3 regions of the Streptomyces sp. NPDC091972 genome follow, and region 3 is predicted to be linked to each of the others. Evidence: riboswitches for the same ligand, from Rfam matches in the RefSeq annotation. Region 3 holds a riboswitch; each other region holds the start of a gene.
The links. Region 3 has a riboswitch for S-adenosylmethionine ahead of thrC (threonine synthase). Riboswitches for the same ligand answer to the same signal wherever they lie in the genome.

Region 1: linked by a shared signal. The riboswitch ahead of ACIQJT_RS14585 (aminotransferase class V-fold PLP-dependent enzyme) and the one ahead of thrC (threonine synthase) in region 3 are both predicted to bind S-adenosylmethionine.
Region 2: linked by a shared signal. The riboswitch ahead of ACIQJT_RS04390 (amino acid ABC transporter permease) and the one ahead of thrC (threonine synthase) in region 3 are both predicted to bind S-adenosylmethionine.

The regions. Positions count from the first base shown of each region.
Region 1 covers NZ_JBIVSV010000004.1:437,545-447,102, forward strand. The annotation lists gene ACIQJT_RS14555 (NlpC/P60 family protein) at 1-534, opposite strand, end outside; gene ACIQJT_RS14560 (NYN domain-containing protein) at 745-2,088, opposite strand; gene ACIQJT_RS14565 (hypothetical protein) at 2,124-2,363, opposite strand; gene ACIQJT_RS14570 (rhomboid family intramembrane serine protease) at 2,535-3,275, shown strand; gene ACIQJT_RS14575 (Lrp/AsnC family transcriptional regulator) at 3,272-3,553, shown strand; gene ACIQJT_RS14580 (PQQ-binding-like beta-propeller repeat protein) at 3,567-5,708, opposite strand; gene ACIQJT_RS14585 (aminotransferase class V-fold PLP-dependent enzyme) at 5,776-7,137, opposite strand; SAM riboswitch class IV at 7,259-7,375, opposite strand; gene trpD (anthranilate phosphoribosyltransferase) at 7,452-8,516, opposite strand; gene ACIQJT_RS14595 (cytochrome bc complex cytochrome b subunit) at 8,722-9,558, opposite strand, start outside.
Region 2 covers NZ_JBIVSV010000001.1:925,479-935,036, forward strand. The annotation lists gene ACIQJT_RS04360 (LLM class F420-dependent oxidoreductase) at 28-951, opposite strand; gene ACIQJT_RS04365 (NtaA/DmoA family FMN-dependent monooxygenase) at 1,045-2,445, opposite strand; gene ACIQJT_RS04370 (LLM class flavin-dependent oxidoreductase) at 2,442-3,548, opposite strand; gene ACIQJT_RS04375 (hypothetical protein) at 4,063-4,434, shown strand; gene ACIQJT_RS04380 (sulfite oxidase) at 4,596-5,864, shown strand; partial or broken gene ACIQJT_RS04385 (hypothetical protein) at 5,899-6,328, shown strand; SAM riboswitch class IV at 6,293-6,398, shown strand; partial or broken gene ACIQJT_RS04390 (amino acid ABC transporter permease) at 6,699-6,950, shown strand; gene ACIQJT_RS04395 (LLM class flavin-dependent oxidoreductase) at 7,052-8,143, shown strand; gene ACIQJT_RS04400 (LLM class flavin-dependent oxidoreductase) at 8,136-9,278, shown strand; gene ACIQJT_RS04405 (class I SAM-dependent methyltransferase) at 9,470-9,558, shown strand, end outside.
Region 3 covers NZ_JBIVSV010000010.1:212,698-222,255, reverse strand. The annotation lists gene otsB (trehalose-phosphatase) at 1-364, opposite strand, end outside; gene ACIQJT_RS28065 (trehalose-6-phosphate synthase) at 367-1,761, opposite strand; gene ACIQJT_RS28060 (glucosyl-3-phosphoglycerate synthase) at 1,872-2,816, opposite strand; SAM riboswitch class I at 2,965-3,123, shown strand; gene thrC (threonine synthase) at 3,141-4,421, shown strand; gene ACIQJT_RS28050 (MoaD/ThiS family protein) at 4,536-4,811, shown strand; gene ACIQJT_RS28045 (cold-shock protein) at 5,255-5,461, shown strand; gene groL (chaperonin GroEL) at 6,060-7,682, shown strand; gene ACIQJT_RS28035 (NADH:flavin oxidoreductase) at 8,046-9,167, shown strand; gene ACIQJT_RS28030 (carboxylesterase/lipase family protein) at 9,257-9,558, shown strand, end outside.

The sequences.
Region 1 (9,558 bases), on a different contig from region 3:
CTTGGCCAGTTCGGTGCGGGTGCTCGCGAGGTCCTTGAGCTTCTCGGAGGCCTCGGCGCGGTCCTGGGCCAGCTCGCGCTGCTTCTCCTGGATCTTCTTGAGCGCCTCGACCTGCTGGGAGCTGAGCTGGTCCGCGGTGGACGCCTTGTCCAGGTAGTCGTCCGGGTTCGACGACAGGAAGAGCTGGAGCGAGGAGTCGATGGTGCCGGTGCGGTACTGCGCGGCGGCCGCCATGCCTATGGAGTCCCGCAGTTCGTTCAGGTCGTCCTGGCCGCGGGCCACGTCGTCCTGGATGGTGGAGATCTCCTTCTGGAGCTTCTGCTGCTTCTCCTTGGCGCCGTTGAGCTTCTCGGTGGCCTGCTCGGCCTGCTCGTACAGGGCGTCGACCTTCGCCTTGACCTCGTCCTTGCTCGGCTTCTCGCTCGGCGCGGCATTGGCGGCATTGGCACTGAGGGCCACGGCGGCAGCGGCTGCGGTCGTGAGCACGGTCACGCGCGTACGGCTCGGCTGCTTGGGTCGACGATGGGACGCCACGGAGGTGAACTCCTTCTTTTGAGTGATCACCCGCTTGGAGGTTCGAGCCCAGACCCTAGTGACCTTCCTGTGATCAGTTCAAATCCTCAGGAATAAAATCTCGTCACGCCGTGCATTCTTTGCACATAACTCACGTGCAGTGATAGCCACTTGACACTACGTTGCGTGACGATACGGCTAATTCGGACACCAAACCTCTTAGCCCTATGTTTAGGACAGCCGCTTCAGAAGCACCGCTGAAGCCACCGGCCGCGCCCCCGCCTTGGCGATGCCGTCGGCGACCTCGCGGTCGGTCGAGGCGACGATCACCGGCCGCCCGGGCGGCTCGGCGCGCACGAGCTGGCGGATCAACTCATCGGCGGTGACACCGGCCTTGGAGAACAGCACCCGCACCCCGCGCGGTGGCGCGAGCAGCACCGGCGCGGCCAGTTCGGCCCCGTCGAAGACGCACGTCACCTCCGCCCCGGTCTGCGCGGCGAGCTGCGAGAGCTGCCCGAGGAGCCGCAGGCGCTGCTTCTCCAGCGGCATCTGGGGATAGCCGGTCTTGGTGACGTTGTAGCCGTCGACCACCAAGTGCGCCTGGGGCAGGGCCAGTAGCTGGTCCAGGATCGCCGGGTCGTTCTCGGACAGCGCCCGCGCGGCGATGTCCTTCGGGGTCATCCGTCCCGGTTCGACCGCGTCCACGGTCTCGGCGGGCCGCACGGAGACCGGCGGCAGGGCCAGTTCCCGGCGCAGCCCCTGGGCCGCGTCCAGAACGGTGTCCAGAAGCAGACGCACGCGCATGTCCTCGACACTGCGCCCCTCCCGTGCCGCTCTGCGCGTGGCCTCCAGCGCGGCCTCCGCCTCCCCGAGCCGTGCCTTCAGGCGCCGGGACTCGCTCTCCGCGGCGGACACCTGGGCCTGCCCCTCGGCGCGCACGGAGTCCATCTCGCCCCGCAGCTTGCGCAGGGCCGCCTCGCCGCGCTTGACGTCACTGAGTGCCGCGCGCAGCTTCCGGTGCAGCGACTCGGCTTCCTTCCTGGCCGATTCCAGCTCGGTGCGCAGCCGCTCGGTCTCGGCGCGCGTCTGGTCGCGGGCGGCCGTGAGCTCCGCACGCAGCCGCTCCAGTTCGGCGCGGCTCTCCTCGTCGGCCCGCTCGGCGTCCGCCCGCTGGGCCTCCTCGCCGGCCGCGGTGACCAGCTTGACCCAGCCGGCGGGGCGCAGAACATAGGCCGCGGCCGCCACGTCGAGCGGGTCCGCGGCCGGGGGCGGGGAACCGGAGTCGAGGGCGCCGGCCAGCTCCGGCTGCACCTCTCTGAACTTCTCCCCGATGCGCTGGCGGAACAGCGGATCGGTCTCCAGCGCGGCCGCCATCGCGTTGCCCGCGAACTTGGCCCGCCGGTTCGGCGCGAAGCGCGCGTACTGCCTCAGCTGTGCGGGCAGTTCGCCGACGGTCAGCCCGCCGAACCCCTCCGAGACGATGTGCACGACCCTGCGCCGCACACCGTCGGGCAGCGGACGGTCGAGGACCTCGGCGGCGCCGTCGTCCGGCTCCCCGCCTTGTGTCTCCACCATCCGTCACACCCCATCACTGTGCGGGGCCGGCCCTGTCAGGAGCCGGCGCCCGGCCTGTCCACGAGTTCCACCTGGTCCACGGCGTTGCACCAGCGGCACCGCACCGACTCGATGGTCTCACTGACCACCTCGCGCTCCTCGACCTTCGGCTCTCCCGCCAGGTCGAGGTGGACGTACTCGACGACCTTCGACGAGCGGGTCACGTCGAAGCGCGTGAGGTTGCCGCAGAGGGTGCAGCGCCACCGCGTCGAGGCGGTCGGGAGGGGAACCGTCATCGTGACTGTGCTCTTTCCTGCTAGCCATTGTCGGTGACGCACCGGCGTCCCGGTGCGTGTGGCTCGTAACCCTACGGCCTGGCGGGTACTCGCCGCTCGGGCGTCCACAGGACCCACCCGACGGCGAGGCACTCTGTTCCGTTGCGTCCCGTTACGTCATGCTCTGTGTTCATGATCCGCAACTGGAGGGTGACACTCGGTGGAGCCGGCAGGGCGCTGTGGGGGCAGGCTCCGGTCACCCACGGTCTGATCGCCCTGTGCTGTCTGGTCTTCGTGATCGGCCCCGCCTCCGGCCTCGACCCGGCCTACGGCTCCGGGGACGCGGCCCTGGCCGCCCAGCGGGCCTGGTTCCACCGCTGGGGCGTGATCCCCGCCGAGCTCTTCGAGGACTCGCCCGGTGCCGCCCTCACCCCGGCCACCGCGCTGTTCGTGCACGGCAGCTGGGCGCACCTGCTGGGCAACATGCTCTTCCTCTACGTCTTCGGGGCGATGACCGAGGAGCGGATGGGCCGGGTGCAGTTCCTCCTCTTCTACGTCGGCTGCGGCTACCTCGCCCTGCTGGGCTACGCGGCCGCCAACGCCGACTCCGAGCAGTCCCTGGTCGGTGCCTCCGGGGCGATCTCGGCGGTCCTCGGCGCGTTGCTCTTCCTGTTCCCCCGGGCCCGGGTGACCAGTCTCCTGCCGTTCCTCTTCTTCCTGCCGCTGCGCTTCCCCGCCTGGGTCGTCCTGCCCTTCTGGGCGGCGCTGCAATGGCTGGCGGCGGGCCGCGCCTCCGACGGCCCCGGGGTGGCCTATCTGGCCCACCTGGTGGGCTTCGGCCTGGGCCTGGTCTTCGCCTGGGTGCGTTTCGGGCGTACGACTAGAGTGAGGCCCGCCCCAGCTCCGGCCCCCGAGGGAGAGAACCAGCCGTGATCACCGCGATCGTCCTCATCAAGACCAGCGTGGACCGGATCCCCGAGATCGCGGAGCGGATCGCCGCGCTGGAGTCCGTGAGCGAGGTCTTCTCCGTCACGGGCACCTACGACCTGATCGCCATGGTCCGGGTCAAGCAGCACGAGGATCTCGCCGAGGTCATCCCCGGCAGCATCAGCAAGATCCCGGGCGTCGAGGCGACGGACACCCACGTGGCCTTCCGCACCTACTCGCAGCACGACCTGGAGGCCGCGTTCGCGATCGGCCTCGACAGCTGATCGTCCCCGACGGCTAGGAGCCGAGCGCGAGCACCGTGATGCCGTCGGCGGTGGCGGTGTACACACGGCCGTCGCGGACGACCGGGCTCTGGGTCCCGAGGGAGGCGCCGCCCTCGACGCGCCGGTGCCAGATCCGCTTCCCCCGGCGGTCGACGCCGTGGAGCGTCGAGCCGTGGCGCACGTAGAGGGTGCCGCCGAGGACCGTGGGGTCGCTGTACTGGTTCCCCTCGTCGGGGAAGGGGAGGGACCACACCGTCGATCCGTCGGCGGGGTCCAGGGCGACCAGTTCGTAGTCGGACACGGTGACGCCCAGGCCGGCGAAGGGCACACAGGTGAAGTAGCGGCCGCCGTACACCTTGTCGTTCGCCGAGTCCCACAGCGTCCTGCCGGAGCGGGAGATGCCGTGCAGCATCCGCTCGCCGACCGATCCGACCATCAGCGTGTCGCCGACCAGGGCGGGCCGGCCGGTGTCGGAGCCGGCCTTCGCCGCCCAGAGCCGCTCGCCGCTCCGCGCGTCCAGGGCCTGGACCTGGTCCCCGAAGGTGCCGACGTACACCACGCCGTCCGCCACCAAGGGTTCGCCGGTGGGTGCGGGTCCGGTCGGGGCCGTCCAGCGCACGCTGCCGTCGGGGGCGTAGGCCCGCACCCCGCCCGCGTCCGAGCCGTCGCCGTAGGACACCAGGACCAACTCGCCGGCGGCGACCGGGAACTGGCTGTTCGCGGCGAACGACCTGGTCCAGCGGACCGTGCCGCGGCGGCCGAGCGCACACAGCCTGGAAGCGCCCTCCTGGCCGTCCTCCAGCAGGCAGTACACGCCGTCGGCGGTGGCGAGCGGGGACATCGCCTCGGCGCCGAGCGGGGTCCGCCACACGGTCCGCCCGTCCAGGTCCAGCGCGTGCAGCGCGCCGTCCGCGCCGCCGACGTACACCCGCGTGCCGTCGGGTGAGAGGGCCGCGCAGGGGCCGCGCCGCCCGCCGAGGCCCTGGACCTTGCACTGCCAGCCCGTCGCGGGCGTGCCCGTCGGGGACCCGGCCCCGGTCGTCGCCTCTCGGTCCGCCGAGTCCCGCAGCCACAGCCATCCGCCCGCGCCCCCGGCGGCCACGACCCCGACGCCTCCCGCCACGGCCCGCAGCAGCCGGCGCCGGGACGGCGGGGCGGGGGCGGGGGTCACAGGGGCGACCGCGGGGACGTCCGTGACGGTCACCGGCGCCACGTACTCCACCCGGCTGCCCCGCTCCCCCGAGTCGTGCCCGGGCACCCAGTGCGCGCCGCTCCGGGCGGCCTCGGGCTCCCGCACGGATCCGGGCGCGTACCAGCCGGGCCGCAGCCCCTCGCGCAGCAAGGCGGCGGTGTGTCCCGCGGCCGCGACCAGCTCCGCGGGGGTCGGCCGCGCGCCGGGGTCGTCCCGCAGACACGACTCCACCAGCGGCAGGTGTTCCCGCGGTACGGCGGACAGGTCGACGTCCCCGGTCAGGATCCGCAGCAGAACGACCGAATCCTGCCCCTCGCCGAAGGGCTCCTTCCCGCCGGAGGCGTAGGCGAGGACCGCGCCCAGGGAGAAGACGTCACTGGCCGGCACCACCTGGGCGCCGTTGCGGATCTGCTCCGGCGAGAGGTAGCCGACCGATCCGACGACCACGCCGGTCCGGGTCAGGGCGGTGCCCTCCAGGGCCCGGACGATCCCGAAGTCGATGACCCGGGGGCCGTCCGGCGCGAGCAGGATGTTGGAGGGCTTGAGGTCCCGGTGCACCAGCCCCTTGGCGTGGATCGCGGCGAGCGCCTCGGCGAGCGCGGCCGCCAGCAGCCGTACCGCGTCCGCGGGCAGCGGTCCCCGGTCGAGCACCGCGTCCCGCAGGTTCGGCCCCGCGACGAACTCGGTCGCCATCCACGGCCGCGCGGCCTCGGTGTCCGCGTCCACGACCCGCGCGGTGTACGTGCCGGTCCCGCCGACGGTCTGCGCGGCCCGCACCTCGTGCCGGAACCGGGCCCGGAAGGTGCGGTCCTCGGCGTGCTCGGCCCGTACGACCTTCACGGCCAGCCGCAGCCCGCCACGCGCCTCGGCGAGGTACACCTCGCCCATGCCGCCGGAGCCGAGTCTGCCCAGGACCTGGTAGGGCCCGATGGTCCGCGGGTCCCGCTCGCGCAGCTCCTGCACCCCGTGCTCCCCCTGCTTTCCGTACGGCTGCTGGGGGGAGCGTATACGCGAGCCGGCCGTCGCTCCCTCAGACGGCCGGGACGCAGCGGCCGTCCTCGGTGCGGTACGTCCACTTCGCGCCGTCCGCGACCAGTTCCCTCACCGCCTTCACGAACCGTTCGACGTGCTCGTCCGGGGTGCCGGCGCCGAAGCTCACCCGGATCGCGTTGAGCGACTTCTCGCCGGGCGCGGCCTCGGGGGCGCCGCACTCGCCCTGGGACTGCGGGTCGCTGCCGAGGAGGGTGCGCACGAGGGGGTGGGCGCAGAAGAGGCCGTCGCGGACGCCGATGCCGTACTCGGCGGAGAGGGCGGCGGCGAAGTGGGAGCTGTTCCAGCCCTCGACGACGAAGGAGAGCACGCCGACGCGGGGGGCGTCGTCGCCGAAGAGGGACAGGACGCGGACCTCGGGGACGTCGGCGAGGCCGGCCCTCACCTTCTCGATCAGATACCGCTCGCGGGCCACCAGGCTGTCGAAACCGGCCTCCGTCAGCGCCTTGCAGGCCGAGGCGATCGAGTAGGCGCCGATGACGTTCGGGGAGCCCGCCTCGTGCCGGGCGGCGCTCTCGTGCCACTCCACGTCCACTCCCCCGTCCTCGCGCCGGGTGACCTTGCGGCTGGCGCCGCCGCCCGCGAGGTAGGGGTCGGCCGCGCGCAGCCAGTCGGCGCGGCCGGCCAGGACGCCGGAGCCGAAGGGCGCGTAGAGCTTGTGGCCGGAGAAGGCGACCCAGTCGACGTCCAGGTCGCGGACGCTCACCGGGTGGTGCGGGGCGAGCTGGGCGGCGTCCAGGACGATCCGGGCACCGTGCGCGTGGGCGGCGGCGGCCAGCTCGCGGACCGGCCACAGCTCGCCGGTGACGTTGGAGGCGCCGGTGACGCACACCAGGGCGGGGCCGTGGGGGTCGCGGTCGGCGAGGGCCTTCTCCAGGGTCTCGACGGCCTGCCGCGGGGTGCGCGGGGCGTCGAGGTAGCTGACCCGGGCGTCCTTCCAGGGCAGCAGGCTCGCGTGGTGCTCGGTCTCGAAGACGAACACCTGGCAGTCGGCGGGGAGGGCGGCGGCGAGGAGGTTGAGCGAGTCGGTGGTCGACCGGGTGAAGATCAGCTCGTCGTCCTCGCGGCAGTCGAGGAACTCGGCGACGGTCCTGCGGGCGTTCTCGAACAGGTCGGTCGAGAGCTGGGAGAGGTACCCGGCCCCGCGGTGCACGCTGCCGTAGTAGGGCGCGTACGCCGCCACGTCGTCCCAGACCCGCTGGAGGGCCGGTGCGCTGGCCGCGTAGTCGAGCGCCGCGTAGGTGACCTCGCCGCCGGTGACGAGCGGGACGGTGACATCACGCCCCAGAACGGGCAGCGGGGCACAAATGGTGCGGGCGGCGGCAGCGGTGGAGACGGACATGGGGAACTCCCGTGAAAGTAAAGGTGAGATGGGTGCGCGGAGGCGGGGCTCGGCGGCCCTATCGCATTCGCTTGCTCACGGAAGACTCCCTCGATCGACCAGGACCCCTGGTGTCGAGAGGGGCCCGCGCTTGCCGTAGACCTCGCTGCCTACGGCCTGGTCTTCACCCGGGGCACCCCGCCACGGACGGAGGGTTGCCGGACAGTCGGCCGGGGCCTCATGACTGTCACTCATGACCTGGTACCGGAACGTACGTGAGGTGATCGTCGTCCCGCAACCCGTGTCCGGATCGCGGGACGACACCTCGGTGGCCGTCAGGCGTTGCTCGCGGCCACCCAGCGCTCCAGCGTCCGCTTCGCCGCGCCCGAGTCGATCGCCTCCGCGGCCTTGTCCATCCCGGCCCGCAGCTGCTCGGCCAGCGTCCCCGTCCCCGGGTCCAGGGCCACCAGCGCGGCCGCCGAGTTCAGGAGCACGGCGTCCCGGACCGGGCCCTTCTCGCCGTCCAGCAGGTGGCGGGCGACCTCCGCGTTGTACGCCGGGTCGCCGCCCCGCAGGGCCTCCACCGGCACCAGGTCGATGCCGACGTCCCGGGGGTCGAAGCTCTCCTCGGTGACCTTGCCGTCGCGGACGACCCAGACCCGGGAGGTCGACGTGGTGGTCAGCTCGTCGAGGCCGTCGTCGCCGCGGAAGACGAGCGAGGAGTGGCCGCGCTCCGCGAAGACGCCCGCGACGACCGGCGCCATGCGCGGGTCCGCGACCCCGACCGCCTGGGCCCGTACCCGGGCGGGGTTGGTCAGCGGACCGAGGATGTTGAACACCGTGCGGATGCCCAGCTGACCGCGGGCGGCGCCCGCGTGGCGCAGCGCCGGGTGGAACTTGATCGCGAAGCAGAAGGTGATCCCTGCCTCCTCGGCCACCTCGGCCACCCGCCGCGGGGTCAGCTCCAGGTTGACGCCGAGCTTCTCCAGGACGTCCGAGGCGCCGGACGCGGAGGAGGCGGCCCGGTTGCCGTGCTTGACGACCGTGGCGCCGGTGCCGGCGACGACGATCGCCGACATGGTGGAGATGTTGACGGTCTTGGCGCCGTCGCCGCCGGTGCCGACGATGTCCACCGTCCGCCCGGGGACCTCGATCACGTTGGCGTGCGCGTACATCGCCCGCACGAGACCGTTGATCTCCTCGACCGTCTCGCCCTTGGCCCTGAGCGCGACCACGAAAGCGGCGATCTGCGCGTCGGTGGCCTCGCCCCGCATGATCCGGTCCATCGCCCACGCCGTCGCGTCGGCGCTCTGGTCCCGGCCGTACAGCAGGGCGTTCAGCACCTCGGGCCAGGAACGGCCCGCCGCGGTGTCGCCTCCAGCGGGGGTCACAGCGCTCATGGGGCCGCTCCAGATGTCGTAGAAAACCGTCTCCACACCCTATCCAGCCCGCAGCACGGCACAGGGCCCCGTCCGGTGTTCGGACGGAGCCCCCGCCCCCGCCGAACCCGCACCCGAAGCCGAACCCACCGCACGGCAAAGGGCCCGTCCAGTGTGTCGGACGGGCCCTTCTACCGCGCGTGGCGAGCGCAGCGACAAGCAGTGATCAGTGGTGGCCGTGGCCGCTCGTGATCTCCTTGTACTCCTCGACGGTCGGCTTGGGGATCTGGGACTCCTCGCCGTAGTACGCCTCGCTCAGCTTGGCGCGCAGCTTCTCGGTGCCCTTGACCTTCCGCTCGACGCCGTTCTCGTCGACCGTGGGGCCGATCTCGGCGGGCTTGTACTGCTCGTGCGCCGTGAGCGTGTGGAGCTGCTCCTGGCTGAGCGGCTCGTGCACCTCGATGAACTCACCGTGCGGCAGGCGCTTGATGATGCCGGACTCGCGGCCGTGCAGCACCTTCTCCCGGTCGCGGCGCTGGAGGCCGAGGCAGATCCGCTTGGTGACGACGAACGCGATGACCGGGGCGACGAAGAACGCGATCCGCACGAACCAGGTGATGGCGTTGATCGACAGGTGGAAGTGCGTGGCGAAGAGGTCGTTTCCACCACCGATCAGCAGCACGAAGTACCAGGTCATCCATGCCACACCGAACGCGGTCCGGGTCGGGGCGTTGCGCGGCCGGTCCAGGATGTGGTGCTCGCGCTTGTCGCCGGTGACCCAGGACTCGATGAACGGGTACACCGCGATCGCGACCAGCACCAGCGGGAAGATGACCAGCGGGATGAACACGCCCAGGACGAGCGTGTGACCCCAGAAGTTGATCTCCCAGCCCGGCATGACACGGATCAGGCCCTCGGAGAAGCCCATGTACCAGTCCGGCTGGGCGCCCGTGGACACCTGGTCGGGACGGTAGGGGCCCATCGCCCAGATCGGGTTGATGGAGGCGATCGCCGCGATGACCGCGATGACACCGAAGACCAGGAAGAAGAAGCCTCCGGCCTT
Region 2 (9,558 bases), on a different contig from region 3:
AAGGGGTTGTCGGGCCGACGGGTGTACTCAACCGGCCAGTTCACCGAGGAGCCGCCAGGTCCGTCGACGATCGGCTCCTCCCGCGATTTCAGTGACCGAGAACACGACCTCGGTGGCGCCGGCGTCGCGGTAACGCCGCACCTCGGCCTCGACGGTCTTCTCGTCGCCGATCACGGCCAGATCGGCGGCCCGTCGGCCGCCGGAGAGTTGGATGACCCGTGCGTAGGACGGGATCTGTTCGTAGAACGCGAGGTTCTCGGTCACCTTTTCCCGCACCTCGTCGACGTCGTCGGTGACCACGCCGGGCACCAGGGCCACGATCCTGGGCGTGGGGCGCCCGGCGGCCTCGGCCGCGGCGGTCAGGGCGGGCACGATGTGGTCCGCCAGGGCGCGCGGTCCCGCCAGATAGGGCAGGATCCCGTCGGCCAGCTCACCGCTTGCCCGCAGAGCCTGCGGCCCCATCGCCGCAACCAGCAGGGGCACACCGCTCTCGGCACCCGGAACCCGCGCCGGGATCGGTGTGGTGGCGATGAGCAGCTCCCCGTGGAAGTCGGCCGTGCCGGTCTCGGTCAACTGTCGTAGCACGGTGAGGAATTCACGCAGCCGGGCGATGGGGCGTTCGAAAGGCAGGCCGAAGCCCGTCTCCGTCAACAGTTTCGTGCCCAGAGCCAGACCGAGGTGATAGCGGCCGTGAGTCGCGGCCTGGGCCGTCTGTGCCTGGCTGGAGACCAGCAGCGGGTGCCGGCCGAAGACGGGGATCGCGGAGGTGCCGACCTGCAGTCCGGGGACCGCCCGTCCGACGATCGCCGCGAGCTGGGGTGAGTCCGCGCCGAAGGTCTGCCCGAACCAGGCCGACGTGAGACCGAACTCAGCGGCCTCTTGGGCCAGTTGCACGGTGGCGTCGACCTGGTTCGACGCGTCGGACGCGTTGAGCGCTACTCCAACAGTCATGTCAGTTCAGAACGGGCGTCGGCCGGACCCGCATTCCGGTCCGCGTGTGACAGCTTCTTGTCAGTCATGTGTACAAGGGCCGGCTCCGGGGGCTCAGCCCGCCTGTCGTCGGTCCGGTGCGGACCGGTGGGTGAGGGGTGCGCGCAGGCCGAGGTTCTCGCGCAGGGTGCTGCCGGTGTATGCGGTGCGGTAGATGCCGCGTTCCTGCAGTTCTGGGACGAGCAGGTCGACGATGTCGTCGAGGCCGTCGGGGATGAGGTACGGCGTGACGTTGAAACCGTCGATCGCGCCGTGCCGGACGAAGCGGGCGAACTTGTCTGCCAGACCGGACGGAGTGCCGACGTGCCCGCGCTGCGGCCCGAGTGCGATGACGGTCTCACGCAGCGACCAGCCGTGTGCCTCCGCCTTCGCCCGCCATTCGGCCACGACGGCACGCGGGTCGGCGATGCGCCGGGCACCGAAGGAGCCGTCGTTCTCCGTGACGACGGGGTCCTCCTTGGGCAGGGGCCCGTCGGCGTCGCGGTCGGACAGGTCGATGCCCCACAGCAGCCCTGCGATCCCCAAGGCCGTGGCCGGGGTGACCTGTTGCAGCCGGATCCAGCGCTTCTTCTCCCGGGCCTCCTCTTCGGTGGCGCCGATGATGATCTCGGTGCCGGGCAGGATCCGCAGATCGTCGTCGGGCCGCCCGACCGCGCGCAGCCGGCGCCGGATGTCGTCGGCGAAGGCCAGTGCGTCGTCGAAGTCGGTGCCGTGCGCGGAGAAGATGACGTCGGCGTTGCGGGCGGCGAAGTCGCGTCCCTCGCCGGAGTCACCGGCCTGGAAGATCACGGGGTGGCCCTGGGCGCTGCGCGGCAGGGTCGGGGCGAGGTCGACGTCGAACTGCGGTCCCTTGTGGCGCACTCGGTGTGCGGCACCGGGCCCCGACCAGGCGGGCGCGCCGACGGAGTCGGCGACTGCGCCGTCCTCCCAGCCGTCCCACAGGGCGCGGGCCACGGTGAGGAACTCTTCGGCACGCCGGTAGCGGTCGGCGTGGTCGAGGTAGCCGCCGCGCCGGAAGTTCGCGCCGGTCCAGGCGTTGTCCGTGGTCACCACGTTCCAGCCGGCGCGGCCCTCGGAGAGCAGGTCCAGGCCGGACAGGCGGCGAGCCAGATCGGCGGGTTCGTTGAAGGTGGAGTTGGAAGTGGAGACGAGACCGATGCGACGGGTGACCGCGGCCAACGCCGCGAGCTGCGTGATGGCGTCCGGCCGTCCGGCCACGTCGAGATCGTGGATCCTGCCGTCGACCTCGCGCAGCCGCAGGCCCTCGCCGAGGAAGAACGCGTCGAACAGGCCGCGTTCGGCGGTCTGGGCGACCTTGCGGAAGGAGGCAGGGTCGATCTGGGAGCCGCTGTCGGGGGCGGACCAGATGGTCCAGTGGTTGACGCCCTGGAAGAACACCCCGAAGTGGAGCTGGGCGTGCGGCCGGGGGACGTCGAGGGGGTCGGTGCGGGTCATCGGGCGTCCTCCTGGGCGGCCACGGCAGCGGCGGCGAAGCGATTGGCGGGGCGCTCCAGACCCAGGGTCGAGCGCAGGGACGTACCGGGCAGCGGACGGGCGACGAGGCGCCGTTCGGACAGCGCGGGCAGGACGAGGCGGGAGAGGACGGGCAGGTCCTCGTCCAGCACCAGTGGATGCAGTCGTACACCGTCGACGTGACGGCTCAGTTCACCCAGGAGAGCGACGAGTCGGTCTGCGGCACCGATGTGCCGCAGCCTTCCCCGGTCACTCCACGTCCCGTGTCGTTCCAGGTCGGCGACGCGCTCGGCGGCCGTGGCCTCCGGTGTGTCCAGTGCCACCTCGACCTCGGCGAAGACGCGGGGCGTGGCGGGCGCAGCGGCGGCCGTGGCGACCGACGCGAGATCGCGCCCCTCGACGAGAGCGACGTCGAGCTGTGCGGCGGGAACCCGGTCCGGTCGGCCCAGGACGACGAGCTGTCCCTGTGGCGGGCGCGGCACAATCGCCGGGCCCTTGACGGCATACGTGTCACCGGTGAAGTCGATGTAGTGGAGCCGTTCGCGGTCGAGGTAGCGGCTGGTTGCCACGGACCGGATGACCGCGTCGTCCTCCCACGAGTCCCACAGGGCGCGGGCCACCTCCACCCCGTCCCTCGACTCCCGGGCCAGCGCGTCGGCGCCGACGACCAGGGGGCGCCCCCAGGCACGGGCCGCCTCGGGACGCTCCTCCTCTGTCACCACCCACCCGGCGCGACCGGCGGAGATGTGGTCCAGGGACGCCAACTGACTGGCGACATGGAACGGTTCGGCATACGTCACCGGGACGACGGGCGCGATCCCGATGGTGCTCGTCGACGCCGCTACGAAGGCCGCCCGCTCCACCGCGCCGATACGGCCCACCGGATCCGGTGCGGCACCGGGGGGCAGTACGCCGTCTTCCAGGGTGATCAGGGTGAAACCGGCGTTCTCGGCGATGGCGGCGACCTGGGCCACGCGGCGCGGGGTGAGCAGCTGATCGGGGGAATGGGCGGCGCGGCGCCAGGCCGCGGGGTGGGCGCCGTCGCCGTCGAGCTCGACGGCGAGGTGCAGGGCAGGGCCGGACAATGGGGGTTCCTTCCGGGAACACGAGAACACAGGAACGCGAGAACGCGCGGCCATAGGCCACGAGAGACAGCCCGCAAGACGGCAGGCGGAGGTCAGGCGTGTACGGAAGGACAGACGGCGGAGGAGGTGCGGCAGTAGTCGACGTGCCGCCGGGTGATCAGCCACGCACCAGTGCACGCACCGCGTGGTGCCGCGCCCAGTACGTGCATCGAAGCCTCCACCTGTCAGCGAGTTTCCCCTTCAACGTACGTCGTCCGCCCCGCTGAATGTCAAGGTCGACCATGGGCGCAGGGCCGTCCAGCCCGCTGGGAGGTGGGCTCCCTGAGGCACCGGGCATGGAGTCACCGCAGCACTGCGGGAGGACGGTGCTGAGTGCGGCCCGCCGCTTCTTCGCGCTGCAGGAGGAGCAGCGGCTGGAGATCGAAAACCTCGACTCGCTGCGGCTCCACGGCTACACGCGCACCGGCACCGCGTACACGGGGGCAGTACCGACCGGCGTGAGCAGACTGCCGAGATGCTGGGCGGTCTCGCGGACCCACGCCAGCACGGCTTCGTCGTCAACGGCCTCCTGCACGAGCTGCGCAAACGGAAGATCATCGGCCCTGACTACACCGGCACCAAGCTCCGCGAGAACCTCGGACTCGAACCGCCGGCCCGCGACACGGCACCCGCCGGGTCTGACCCGAGCCACGCCCGGGACCGGCAGGGGCCGGGCGCGGCACGCAGCTACGCCGTATCCCAGCCAACTACTGCGGTCAGCAGCCTCGTTGACACCGACTGGACGACATGCTTGCATCGCGTCATGTCTCCGCAGGAGCCTCTGACCCGTCGCCGCGCCGTGGACCTTGTCCGAGTGGCCGCCGCGCTGTGTCGGTTCCCTGACTGACCGGTTTCCCCGGGTTCCCTGCTTCGACGCTCTTCGACGGCCTTGTCACGCATGCGCCGGCGGTCGCCGTCCGCGCAGCCCTGCCGAGGACGTTCCCTCGCGCGCCGGTGCCCCGCTCCGCCCGGCCCCTTCCCTCATCCACGACCCATGACGGGACAACCATGTCCGCTGCCGGTTCCGCCGCCCACCACGAGATCTCCTACGACCGCCGCAGGCTGCGCCAGTGGCTCGCCGGGGAGGCCCGAGCGGAAGGGGTCACGCGGCGCCGGCTGCTGACGCTGCTGGCCGCGACCGCAGCCACCGCACTCCCCGTGCCACACCCCGCTCGCGCCGCCGACTCTCCGATCCTCAAGCCGCTGCCGCCCGAGTCGTTCATCCCACGCGGCACCAATGCCGAGACCCGCTGGGAGGCGCTGCGTGGAACCGGCCACCACACCCCCAACGCCCTGTTCTTCGTCCGCAACCACACCGCGACACCCGTCCTGGACGCCGCCGACTGGCGGCTGAGACTGTGGGGTGACGGGCTGCGCGGCACACCCACCGAGGACAGACCGGTGGAGTTCGGGTACGACGATCTGCGCGCCCTGCCCGCCGTCACCCGGACCGCCTTCGTCGAGTGCGCCGGAAACGGCCGCAGCTACTACGCGACCCAGCAGGGCGAGACGGTCGCAGGCACCGCGTGGACGCTGGGCGCGGTCGGCGTCGCGCGCTGGCGCGGCGTGCGCCTGGCCGACGTGCTGCGCAGGGCCGGGCTGTCCCCGTACGCGGTGGACGTGCAGCCCCGTGGCCTCGACGCCGAGTACGTCAGCGGTGGCGAGAGCCTGGGCCGGGTGCGTCGACCATTGCCGCTGGCCAAGGCGCTGGACGACGTGCTGCTCGCGTACGAGATGAACGGTGAGCCGCTTCCGTACGACCACGGGTACCCGGTGCGGGTGCTCGTGCCCTCGTGGGTGGGGATCGCCTCGATCAAATGGGTCGGTGACATCGAGGTGTCGGCGCAGCCGCTGTACTCGCCGTGGAACACCACCTTCTATCGGCTGTTCGGCCCCGCCTACCCGCAGGAGGGCAGTACGCCGCTCACCCGGCAGACGATCAAGAGCGCCTTCGAGCTGGCGAGCGGCGCGACGTTCCCGGCGGGGGAGAGTCAGGTGCTGCACGGTCGGTCCTGGTCGGGTGCGGGCGCCGTCGTGCGGGTCGACGTCAGCACCGACGGTGGGACGACATGGCGGCGGGCCCGACTGCACGACCGACCGCGTTCCGGCACCTGGACGCGCTGGTCCGTCCCCTGGACACCTGGTACGCCCGGCCCGACACATCTGCTGGCACGCGCCACGGACACGGCGGGCCGCACCCAGCCGGACACCGCAACGTTCAACACGCAGGGCTATCTGTTCAACGCGGTGGTGCGCCACCCTGTGACGGTGCTCTGACGCCGGCATGCCTTCCCAGGACGACGACGATCTTCTGGCGACCATCAAGACCGAGCACTGGTCCGGGCGGATCGTCAGCACCCACGCCCCGGACATCATGCGCGACATCGAGGCGGTCGAGCGGATGTGGGCGCAGGGCATCGAGGAGGCCGCGCAGCACGCCGGATCGGCCGGTGGCGAGCCGGTGGCACGTGACACGGCACTTGGTCCTGTGGTCCTACGCCCGTCGGCTCGCCGCCCGTCCCGCCTTCGGCGGCCACCTCGACCCAGACGGCATCGAGTGCCGTCACCACGCCCGCTGCCAGGGCCTGGAGGCGGCCGGAGCGGCCGTGCGGATACTGGACTGGGCGGCCCACACGTTAGCCGTTCCACCTGGTGGACCAGCGTTGACATGCGTTCGGACAATTGTCTTAACTACGGCCCAGAACGGTCATGATTGTCTGCGACAAGCCCTGGCTTGCTGACCGGCAACCCTCGCTCCGTGGTGGGGTGCCCCGTAAACGCGAGGCCCAACGGGCCGGAACAGTGATGGTGACGCCATGTACGCAGCTCCCAGGACGGCCACGCGCCGCCCCCAGGGCTGCGTACCGTCGTACGCGAACCTGTTCGTCGCCGATCATGCCGTCGATCTGCTCCGCGTGAACAGCGCACTGTGTAGCGCACCGGGCTGTGCCCGCTGTCGGGGCTGACACTTCCCCGCAGCCCAGTACTCCCTGACGAACACCGCCCGTGCGGTGTGCCGTTGTCCTCCCTGCTCCCCGGTACCTCGTCGTCGTGTGCGTCCCTTCATGTCGCCGCGCTTCCGGGGATGTACCCACCCAGCCGGAGCCCACCATGAGTGAACCCCCTGGCGACACCGTCACCCTCCCCGAGACGCCGACCGCCGACCAACCAACGAAAGCCCTCACTGCCCAGCGAGTTGTGCCGCAGCGGAGCCCCGGACGCTGGATCGCCACCGCGGTAGTGCTGGTCCTGGTCACCCAGTTCGTGCACGGACTGGTCTCCAAGCCCTTCTCCAGCGCGGTGTTGGGCCTGATCGGCGGCTTCGTGCTCGCCCTGGCCCTGCTGTCGAAGAGCCCCGTGCTGGAGGGACAGGGTGTCTTCCGCACCGACTACGAGGGCCCGACGCTCCGCGACCACCTCGGCCTCGCCCACCCGGACAAGGCGTCCGACGAAGGGGCGGCGTCGTGAAGTTCCTCGCGATCACCCTTATCGTGCACCGCCCGGACCCGGTCACCGGGGTGCGGAAGTCCACACATGGCAGGTTCCGCGAGGTCCTCGACAACGCCCTGCTCGCCGAGGAGCTGGGCTTCGACGGCTTCGGCGTAGGGGAGCGGCACGAGCGGCCGTTCATCTCCTCGTCCCCGACCGTCGTACTGAGCCATGTGGCGGCCCTGACCAAGCGGATCCGCCTGTTCACGGCCGTGACCACGCTCAGCCTGCTGGACCCGGTCCGCGCGTACGAGGACTACGCCACCCTCGACCATCTCTCGGGCGGCCGCCTCGACCTGATCATCGGCAAGGGCAACGGCGCCGCCCAACGCGACCTGTTCAACGTCACGCCCGAGGACCAGTGGGACCGCAACGCCGAGAGCTACGAGGTCTTCCGGAAGATCTGGCGCCAGGACAAGGTCACCGCCGACACCCGCTTCCGTCCTCCGTTGACCGACGCCGAGGTGTGGCCGCGGCCGTACCAACAGCCGGTCCGGGTCTGGCACGGCAGCGCCACCAGCAAGGAGTCGGTCGAACTCGCCGCCCGCTACGGCGACCCGCTGTTCTCCGCCAACGTCACCAACCCCATAGAGCCGTACGCCGAGTTGATCCGCCACTACCGCGAGCGCTGGGAGTTCTACGGCCACGACCCGGCGCAGATCGCCGTCGGCGCCGGCACCGCGGGCATCCATGTCGCCCCCACCTCGCAGGAGGCGCTCGCCGCGTACCGGCCGATCTTCGAGGCCAACCTGGCCTTCTTCAAGAAGGCCGGCCTGCCGGTGGTCTTCGAGACCCTGGAGGACTTCGTCGAGCGCAGCTCGGCGCTGATCGGCAGCCCCCAACAGGTCGTCGACAAGGTGCACCGCTACCACGAGCAGTTCGGCCACACGGTCGTCCACCTGCACGCCGACGCGGGTGGGCTGCCCGAGTCCCGGCACCGCGCCTCCCTCGAGCTGTTCCAGTCCAAGGTCGCCCCCGTGCTGCGCCGCGAGATCCCCGATCCGCCGTTCGCCTGGGGCCCCGTGCTTCCGGCATCACCGATCACCCAGGAGTCCGTCCGTGTCTGACATCTCCCTCGGCGTCCTCGACCTGGTCCCGGTCTCCTCCGGATCGACGGCAGCCGACGCCCTGCGCAACTCCATCGACCTCGCGCAGCAGGCCGAACGCCTCGGATATGCCCGCTACTGGTTCGCTGAGCATCACCTCAATCCCGGCGTGGCCGGAACCTCCCCCGCCGTCGTCCTGGCGCTGACCGCATCCGCCACCTCCACCATCCGGCTCGGCTCCGGGGCCGTGCAGCTCGGGCACCGCACAGCGCTGTCCACGGTGGAGGAGTTCGGCCTGCTCGACGCACTGCACCCGGGCCGCTTCGATCTGGGCCTGGGCCGCTCGGGCGGCCGCCCGCCGGGGCAGCCGGCCGCACCGTTGCCGACGGCGACCCCCGTCGTCGACGGCCGCACCCCGAACGGCCTGCTGATCCCACCCCGCTTCTCCTTCGAGCATCTGCTCGGCTCACCCCGCATCGCGCTGCAGCGCAGGCTGCTCCTGCTGCCGGGCGCCGAGTCACAGGACTACGCCGAGCAGATCGACGACATCCTCGCCCTGCTGGCCGGCACCTACCGCTCCGCGGAGGGCGTCGAAGCGCACGTCGTGCCAGGGGAGGGCGCCGACGTGGAGGTGTGGATCCTGGGCAGCAGCGGGGGTCAGAGCGCCGAGGTGGCGGGCGGCAATGGTCTGCGGTTCGCGGCCAACTATCACGTCAGCCCGGCCACGGTCCTGGAGGCGGTGGAGGGCTACCGGTCCTTCTTCCAGCCCTCCGAGTTCCTCGAAAAGCCGTACGTCAGCGTCTCGGCGGACGTCGTCGTCGCCGAGGACGACGCAACGGCCCGGGAACTCGCCACCGGCTACGGCCCGTGGGTGCGCAGCATCCGTACCGCCGAGGGCGCCATCGAGTTCCCGACGCCGGAGGAAGCGCGTGCCCACGCATGGACCGACGAGGACCGGGCCCTGGTCCAGGACCGCCTCGACACTCAGTTCGTAGGCTCGCCGGGCCGGGTCGCCGACCAACTGGAACAACTGCAGGAGGCCACGGGCGCGGACGAGCTGCTCATCACGACGATCACCCACGACCACACGGACCGGGTCCGTTCGTACGAACTGCTCGCGGAGGAATGGCGCCGACGGGGGCACTCCTTCCAGTAGTGAAGGCCCGCGCCGCCGACGTAGCCCTGGAGTGCGACAACGTTCTCCCAGAAAAGAGGACGCGGATCCCTCGACACCGTCGCCGACCTCCAGGGTTGCATCGGCTGACCGTGCGCGTTGGATCAGCGGGGCGGCGAAGGCGCTCGGGATCAGCCAGGAACCGAACCGACGCGGCGCGCGTCTCCCGCACCATGATCTCCAACGAGCATCCAGAGCACGTGAGATCCGCCGGGCTCGACTCGCCGGCCGCGGTGACCGGGCATCCGTCGAAGGTCAACGA
Region 3 (9,558 bases):
GGACCGCCGCCACGCCGGGATGCGGGGCGGGGGCGGTGACCTGGCCCGTCGCCGCCTCCCAGCGCTCCGCCCCGTAGTGGCCGAGCACGGTCAGGTGATCCAGGCCCGGGACCCCGGCGAAACCGCCGTTGCGCACCGCGACCGCGGCCGGGCGCCCGGTGATCACCGCCACGGACGCCACCTTCGGTGCCAGGGCCGCGAGCGCCGGCACCGCCTCGGGGTGCGCGACCGCCTTCTCCGGGTCCGCCACGATCGGCGCCAGCGTCCCGTCGAAGTCGAGCCCGATCACGGCCCGCCGCGGTTCGGCGAGGATCGCCCGCAGACCCTCCTCGCCGGCCGTCGTGAGAGGCGTGGGAAGGTTCATGCTCAGCCGTCCAGCGCGCGGAGCGCGTTCAGCTGGTCCAGGAACCACTGGGCCGGCGGGAGCGCCGTCGCCGCCGCGGCCAGCCGCTTCGCGCGCTCGGCCCGCTCGTGGGCCGGCATCGTCAGCGCCTCGTGCAGGGCCGCCGCCGTCTGCTCCACGTCGTACGGGTTCACCACGACCGCGTCGTCGCCCAGCTCCTCGTACGCCCCGGCCTCCCGCGACAGCACCAGCGCGCATCCCTCGTCGGACACCACCGGCACCTCCTTCGCGACCAGGTTCATGCCGTCCCGGATGGGGTTGACCAGCGCCACGTCGGCCAGCCGGTACGCGGCCAGGGAGCGCGCGAAGTCGTCCTTCAGGTTCAGCAGGACCGGGGTCCAGCCAGGTGTGCCGAAGGTGTCGTTGATCTCCTCCGCCACCCGCCGCACCTCGGCCGTGTAGTCCCGGTACACCGCGAGGTCCTGCCGCGACGGATACGCGAACGCCACGTGCACGACCCGCTCCCGCCACTCCGGCCGCGACTCCAGCAGCCGCCGGTAGGCGTGCAGCCCGCGCACGATGTTCTTGGACAGCTCGGTCCGGTCCACCCGCACGATGGTCTTCCGGCCCGCGCCGATCTCCTCGCGCAGGCCGACGATCCGCTCCTCGACGTCGGCCTCGTGGGAGCGGGCGCGCAGGAAGTCCGCGTCCGCGCCCAGCCCGTGCACCCCGATCCGGGTCTCGCCCAGCCCTCCCGCGAACTCCGCGGCGCAGGCCGTGAAGGCGTCCGCCCAGCGGCGGGTGAGGAAGCCGAGCCGGTCGGCGCCCAGCATGCCCCGCAGGACCTGGACCGCGATGTCGTCGGGGAGCATCCGGAAGTACTCCACCGGCGCCCACGGTGTGTGCGAGAAGTGGGCGATGCGCAGGTCGGGGCGGAGCTCGCGGAGCATCCCGGGCACCAGGCACAGGTGGTAGTCCTGCACCAGGACCGCCGCCCCCTCGGCCGCCTCCTCGGCGAGCGCCTCGGCGAAGGCACGGTTGTACGTCTCGTACGAGGCCCACTGGCGCCGGAACTCCGCGTCGAAGGACGGTTCCAGCGGGGTCTGGTAGAGCAGGTGGTGGACGAACCAGAGGACCGAGTTGGCGATGCCGTTGTACGCGTCCGCGTGCACGTCGGCCGGGATCGCGAGCATGCGGACGCCGTCCTCGCCGACCCCCTGCCGTACCGCCTCGCGGTCGCCGTCGGACAGCGCCGAGCACACCCACAGCGCGTCGGCCTCCGGCCCGATCGCCGACAGGCCCGAGACGAGGCCGCCGCCGCCGCGCTTCGCGTTGAGCTCGCCGTTTTCCTGGACCTCGTAGGAGACCGGGCCGCGGTTGGACGCGACCAGTACATGGGCGTTGTGCGATGAAGCCATGCCTCGAAACCTAGCCCGGTGTCCAACCGCTCAAACGTTCCCGTGGTGCATGTCGGCCGCGGGCCGTGGGGGCCGGGTGCGCAGTTCCCCGCGTCCCTGGAGGGGCGCTCCTAGGCGGCCCTTCTCTTCCTGTACTCCGCGATCTCCGTCATCGGCGGCCGCTCCTCCGTGTCCACCGAGTACGTCCGCGGCTCGAAGCCGTCCCGGCCCCGCTCGAACTGGGTGAGGGCGGGCCGGATCAGGTGGCCGCGGGCCAGCCGGAGCTGGGCGGTGCGGTAGATCGCGGCGGCCATCCGGCCCAGGGCCTGCCCGTCCTGGTGGCGGTGCTTGCGCACCCCGATGTCGACCTGGGCCAGCGCGTCCAGGCCCACCAGGTGCAGGGCGTCGACCAGCATGCCCAGCTCGACGCCGTAGCCGACGGGGAACGGCAACTGCTCCAGCAGCGAGCGCCGGGCCGCGTACTCACCGCCCAGCGGCTGCACGAAACCGGCGAGCTGCGGCCAGTGCATGTTCAGCAGCGGGCGCGCCATCAGCTCGGTGACCCGGCCGCCCTGCCCGGCGGCACCGCCCAGGGGACGGTCGTACATGCCCTTGACCAGGTCGACGCCGGGGTCGGTGAGCAGCGGGCCGACGATCCCGGAGACGAAGTCCGAGGAGAACTCCTTCAGGTCGGCGTCTATGAAGCAGACGATGTCCCCGCTCGTGACGAGCAGGGACCGCCACAGGACCTCACCCTTGCCGGGCAGGGCCGGGATGCGCGGGAGGATGTCGTCGCGGTGGACGACCCGCGCGCCGGCGGCGGCGGCGACCTCGGAGGTGCGGTCGGTCGATCCCGAGTCCACGACGACGATCTCGTCGACGAGCGGGACCTGCTGCATGAGGTCATGACGGATGACGGCGACGATGTCACCGACCGTCGCCTCCTCGTTGAGGGCCGGCAGGACGACACTGACCGTCCGGCCCGTGGCCCGCTTCGCCGCCATGATCCGGTGGAGCGGGCGATCGGTCACGGACCAGGAACGGGTCGCCAGCCAGCGCTCGACTTCGTTCAGCACAGTGCGCGGCTCCTCTGCGTGAGATCTGCGTGTGATCCATCTCGCCGTTCGGACGACTATCTCAACTGTCCTGGTCGTCGGTTACAGTCTTGAACAACGCGGGTGACCATCGCATGTCCTGGGTGGCCCGCCGTTCACAACTTCACACCGCTCATCCAGAGGGGCAGAGGGATACGGCCCGATGAAGCCCCGGCAACCCTCCAGTCGGCTCTCGTAGCGATCACCGACGATCGTCTCCGCGAGGCTCCCGGCTCGGGAAGGTGCCAAATCCGTCTCACGGCGAAGTGCGTCGTGAGGAAGATGAGGAGAAAGGGCCTCGCCTCCATGGCTGCGCAGACTGTTGCAAGCACCACGAACTCCGTCGACCTGGGTCCCGCCGCGGCGCTGAGCTGCCGCGAATGCGGCCACCGCGTCCCGCTCGGCCCGGTCTTCGCCTGTGAGGAGTGTTTCGGCCCGCTCGAGATCGCGTACGACTTCTCGGCCTACGAGACCGAGGAGCTCCGCAAGCGGATCGAGTCGGGACCCGCGAACATCTGGCGCTACGCCCCGCTGCTGCCCGTCCCCGCGGACGTGGCGGACAAGCCCAACATCAACCCCGGCTGGACCAAGCTCGTCAAGGCGGACAACCTCGCCCGCGAGCTCGGCGTGACCGGCGGCCTGTACGTCAAGGACGACTCCGGCAACCCGACGCACTCCTTCAAGGACCGCGTCGTCGCGCAGGCCCTGGAGGCGGCCCGCGCCTTCGGCTTCACCACGCTCTCCTGCTCCTCCACCGGCAACCTGGCCGGCGCGGTCGGTGCCGCCGCGGCCCGGGCCGGGTTCCGCTCCTGCGTGTTCATCCCGCACGACCTGGAGCAGGGCAAGGTCGTCATGGCCGCGATCTACGGCGGCGAGCTCGTCGGCATCGAGGGCAACTACGACGACGTGAACCGCTTCTGCTCCGAGCTGATCGGCGACCCGGCCGGCGAGGGCTGGGGCTTCGTCAACGTCAACCTGCGGCCGTACTACGCGGAGGGCTCCAAGACCCTGGCGTACGAGATCTGCGAGCAGCTCGGCTGGCGGCTCCCCGACCAGCTCGTGGTCCCGATCGCCTCCGGCTCGCAGCTCACGAAGATCGACAAGGGCCTTCAGGAGCTCATCAGGCTGGGGCTCGTCGAGGACAGGCCGTACAAGATCTTCGGGGCGCAGGCGGAGGGGTGCAGCCCGGTTTCCGTCGCCTACAAGGCGGGGCACGACGTGGTGCGGCCCCAGAAGCCGGACACCATCGCCAAGTCCCTCGCCATCGGCAACCCTGCGGACGGCCCGTACGTGCTGGACATCGCGCGGCGCACCGGCGGCGCGGTGGAGGACGTCGACGACGAGCAGATCGTGGACGCGATCAAGCTGCTGGCGCGGACCGAGGGCATCTTCGCGGAGACTGCGGGCGGGGTGACCGTGGGGGTGACGAAGAAGCTGATCGAGAGCGGGGTGCTGGATCCCTCGCTGACGACCGTCGTACTGAACACCGGGGACGGTCTGAAGACGCTGGACGCGGTGGCGGGTACGGGTCTGACGGCGACGATCCGGCCCAACCTGGATTCGTTCCGCGAGGCTGGTCTCGCGTAAGAGGTCGTTGTCCGTCTGCGGGCCGGTGGGGGCCGGTCGCGCCCACGCGGCGGCAGCCGCGAATCGACACCGCCCCGCGCCCCTGAAGCCCCAACCCGACCGGAGGTCCTGAACATGAGCGTTTCCGTCCGAATCCCCACCATCCTGCGCACCTACACCGGCGGACAGGCCGAGGTGCAGGCCGAGGGTGGGACCCTCGCCGAGGTCATCGCAGATCTGGAGAAGAACCACACCGGTATCGCCGCGCGCGTTCTCGACGACCAGGGCAAGCTGCGGCGGTTCGTGAACGTGTACGTGAACGACGACGACGTGCGGTTCGAGCAGGGACTGGAGACGGCGACGCCCGACGGGGCCGGCGTCTCCATCATCCCGGCGGTCGCCGGCGGGTGACCGTATGACTGGTCATTACCTTCGGTAACAGAAATTACCGAGTGTTCATCCGATTGCCCCCTCCGCGAGAGAAGCGGAGGGGGCAATTCTCTATGGTTGAGCGCGGTACAGTTGGGGAAGCTGCTGCTTCCTTCATGCCGGGCGCATATGAGTTCCGACTTCGGATGCGACGAGAAGTAGCCAAAGTGTGTGGGTTCTTTGTGTCTTATGCTCCTTTTATGGGGCCCGACTTGCCCCGAATTCGGGTGAATTCTCACTACATTCCGGACCCCTTCCGTCCAGAATTCTCGTCCGATTGACCTGTTGCAGACGGCAGTTGGACAGATACATTCAGCCGCGGTCGACGCGTTCCGGCGCACGCCCCCAACCATGTGGGGGGTGAGGTCTGACCCGGATCCACGAAGTGTGGATCCGTGCAAGGGCCAGTAATAGGGGAGTTAGGCATGGCTCAGGGCACCGTCAAGTGGTTCAACGCGGAGAAGGGGTACGGCTTCATCGCGGTCGACGGTGGTGCGGATGTTTTCGTCCACTACAGCGCGATTCAGATGGACGGCTACCGCACCCTTGAAGAGGGCCAGCGGGTCGAGTTCGAGATCTCGCAGGGTCAGAAGGGGCCGCAGGCGGACATGGTCCGTCTCGCGACTGGCTGAAGCACGCGCCGGGTAACAACAGCGTCGTTCTTCGTTCTTCACCGAAGGGCTCGTACCCCATGGGGAGTCATGGGTACGGGCCCTTCGGCATGTACCTCCGGTGGTTGAACGGGGTCCTGTGCGGGCGCGGGTGGGGTTTCGGGTGCGGGTTCGGTGGGGGCGGGCGTTTCTGCGCAGTTCCCCGCGCCCCTGGATGCCTGCGGCGGCCCCTGATCGTCCGTGGCGCCGGGCCACTGCAACCTGCCCAGGGGCGCGGGGAACTGCGCGCTCAGCTCCCACCGGCCGGTAGCCGCCCGACTGCCGAACCCATCGCCTCCGGGGCGCGCGATCCAGGGTGCCGGGAAGGGCGCGGGCCGGCCCTCACCGGCCCGAGCCCGCGCAGCGAACCCACCCCGGTCTTCGGCAGGCGCTTGCACTCGACCATGCCGAGTGCTAATCATTGGCGTTAGCACTCTGAAGGTGAGAGTGACAAAGATGGACCGGGTCGGTGAGGCCCGCAGGCCATGTGGGGCAAGGATCCACAGGCCGGCGAGCCGTCCGTCGCGGGCGCGGGCGCGGTCCGAAGGAATCACCCCCAGTCCTGGAGGGACCACTTCACATGGCCAAGATCATCGCGTTCGACGAGGAGGCGCGGCGCGGCCTCGAGCGCGGCATGAACCAGCTCGCGGACGCCGTGAAGGTGACGCTCGGCCCCAAGGGCCGCAACGTCGTCCTCGAGAAGAAGTGGGGCGCCCCCACGATCACCAACGATGGTGTCTCCATCGCCAAGGAGATCGAACTCGAGGACCCGTACGAGAAGATCGGCGCCGAGCTGGTCAAGGAAGTCGCCAAGAAGACGGACGACGTCGCCGGTGACGGTACGACCACCGCGACCGTGCTCGCCCAGGCCCTGGTCAAGGAAGGCCTGCGCAACGTAGCCGCCGGCGCCAACCCCATGGCCCTCAAGCGCGGTATCGAGAAGGCCGTCGAGGCCGTCTCCGCCGCCCTGCTCGAGCAGGCCAAGGATGTCGAGACCAAGGAGCAGATCGCCTCCACGGCCTCCATCTCCGCCGCCGACACCCAGATCGGCGAGCTCATCGCCGAGGCGATGGACAAGGTCGGCAAGGAAGGCGTCATCACCGTCGAGGAGTCCCAGACCTTCGGTCTGGAGCTGGAGCTCACCGAGGGTATGCGCTTCGACAAGGGCTACATCTCGGCGTACTTCGCCACCGACATGGAGCGGATGGAGGCGTCGCTCGACGACCCGTACATCCTGATCGCCAACTCCAAGATCGGCTCCGTCAAGGACCTGCTCCCGCTCCTGGAGAAGGTCATGCAGTCGGGCAAGCCGCTGCTGATCATCGCCGAGGACGTCGAGGGCGAGGCCCTGTCGACCCTGGTCGTCAACAAGATCCGCGGCACCTTCAAGTCCGTCGCCGTCAAGGCCCCGGGCTTCGGTGACCGCCGCAAGGCCATGCTCGGCGACATCGCCATCCTCACGGGCGGCGAGGTCATCTCCGAGGAGGTCGGCCTCAAGCTGGAGAACGCGACCCTGGACCTCCTGGGCCGCGCCCGCAAGGTCGTCATCACCAAGGACGAGACCACCATCGTCGACGGTGCCGGCTCCTCGGACCAGGTCAACGGCCGGGTGAACCAGATCCGCGCCGAGATCGAGAACAGCGACTCGGACTACGACCGCGAGAAGCTCCAGGAGCGCCTGGCCAAGCTCGCCGGTGGCGTCGCCGTCATCAAGGCCGGTGCCGCGACCGAGGTCGAGCTCAAGGAGCGCAAGCACCGCATCGAGGACGCCGTTCGCAACGCGAAGGCGGCCGTCGAGGAGGGCATCGTCGCCGGTGGTGGCGTGGCCCTGCTCCAGGCCTCCCAGGTCTTCGAGAAGCTGGAGCTCGAGGGTGACGAGGCGACCGGCGCCAACGCCGTGAAGCTCGCCCTGGAGGCCCCGCTCAAGCAGATCGCCGTCAACGGTGGTCTCGAGGGTGGCGTCGTCGTGGAGAAGGTCCGCAACCTCACCGTCGGCCACGGCCTCAACGCCGCGACCGGTGAGTACGTCGACATGATCGCCGAGGGCATCATCGACCCGGCGAAGGTGACCCGTTCCGCCCTGCAGAACGCCGCCTCCATCGCCGCGCTGTTCCTCACCACCGAGGCCGTCATCGCCGACAAGCCGGAGAAGGCCGCCGCGCCCGCCGGTGGCGGCATGCCGGGCGGTGACATGGACTTCTGACCGCCCCCGGGCCGCGAGGCCTGACGGTCGATCAACGTCCTTGCCGGGGCGGCCACTCCTGGGAACAGGGGGTGGCCGCCCCCGGTCGTTTCTTGCGCTATGCTTGATCACGAGCCGCTCGACGTGAACTCCCGTCGGTCGACTACGCGTTGGTGGTCCAAGGAAAGACGCCCCGCTTCCTGCGGGGAAATGCAGGTGCAAGGCCTGCCCAGCGCTCGACACGAAGCCCGTCCCGCAGACGCGGGGCGGGCTTTCTGCATGCGTGACCGGGGTCACAACGCGACGGGAAATCCTGAGGAGCACGGCACGGTTGGCACCTGTTGCAAGGTCCATGCGTATGCACATACCGAGGAGTACCCCCACGTGACCGCCTCCGCCCCCTCCCGTGCCGCCGAGATCCTCTCGCGTCCGGCCCACATCAACGGCCTGACCGTCCCGAACCGCATCGTGATGGCGCCGATGACCCGTTCCTTCTCCCCGGGCGGCGTCCCCGGCGAGAACGTGGCGTCGTACTACTCCCGGCGCGCGGCCGCCGGAGTCGGTCTGATCGTCACGGAGGGCACGTACGTCGGCCACGAGTCGGCCGGGCAGAGCGACAGCATCCCGCGCTTCCACGGCGAGGAGCAGCTCGCGGGCTGGGCGAAGGTCGCCGAGCAGGTGCACGCGGCGGGCGGCACCATCGTGCCGCAGCTCTGGCACATCGGCATGGTGCGCGAGCAGGGGCAGCCGCCCTACGCCGACGCCCCCGCGGTCGGCCCCTCCGGCCTGCGCATCGGCGCCGACGAGCCCACCGGCAAGGCGATGACCCAGCGCGACCTGGACGACGTGATCGGCGCGTTCGCCGAGGCCGCGGCCGCCGCCGAGCGCATCGGCTTCGACGGCGTGGAGCTGCACGGCGCCCACGGCTACCTCCTGGACCAGTTCCTGTGGGCGGGCACCAACCGCCGCACCGACGCCTACGGCGGCGACCCGGTCGCCCGTACGCGGTTCGCGGCGGAGATCGTGGCGGCCGTGCGGGAGACGGTGTCACCCGAGTTCCCGGTCATCTTCCGGTACTCGCAGTGGAAGCAGGAGGCCTACAAGGCGCGGCTCGCCGAGACGCCCGAGGAACTGGAGGCGATCCTCACCCCGCTCGCCGCCGCCGGTGTCGACGCCTTCCACGCCTCCACCCGCCGCTACTGGCTGCCCGAGTTCGAGGGCTCCGACCTCAACCTCGCCGGCTGGACCAAGAAGCTCACCGGCAGGACCACCATCACGGTCGGCTCGGTCGGTCTCGACGGCGACTTCATCAAGGGCTTCAGGGGCGAGGGCTCCCCGGTCAGGGGCATCGACGACCTGCTCGACTCCCTGGAGCGCGAGGAGTACGACCTGGTCGCCGTCGGGCGGGCGCTGCTCCAGGACCCCGAGTGGGCCGCGAAGGTGCTCGCGGGCCGGTTCGACGAACTCAAGCCGTACGAGGCGTCCGCGCTGAAGTCGTTGAGCTGACGGCACAGGGCTCCCCGGGTTGGTTGACCCAGGCAAGGGACGTGGGCTGGAGTAAGCGGAGCAGCCCCGACCTGTGAGGAGTTCGACCGATGACGTCAGCCGAGGGTCTCGAAGTGCGCACCGCGGCCGGTGCCGTGCGCGGGCGGGCCGAGGACGGACTGGTGGTCTTCCGGGGAATCCCGTTCGCCGAACCGCCGGTGGGCGCGGCGCGGTTCCAGGCGCCGCGGCCCGTCAGGGGCTGGGAGGGGACCCGGGAGGCGTACGCCTTCGGGCCCCCGCCCCCGCAGGAGCCCGCCTTCGGGGACCGGGCGGTGGCACTGCCGGCGCCCACCGGTGACGACTGGCTGACGGTCAACGTCTGGACCCCCGCCCCGGACCCCGCGGCCCGCCG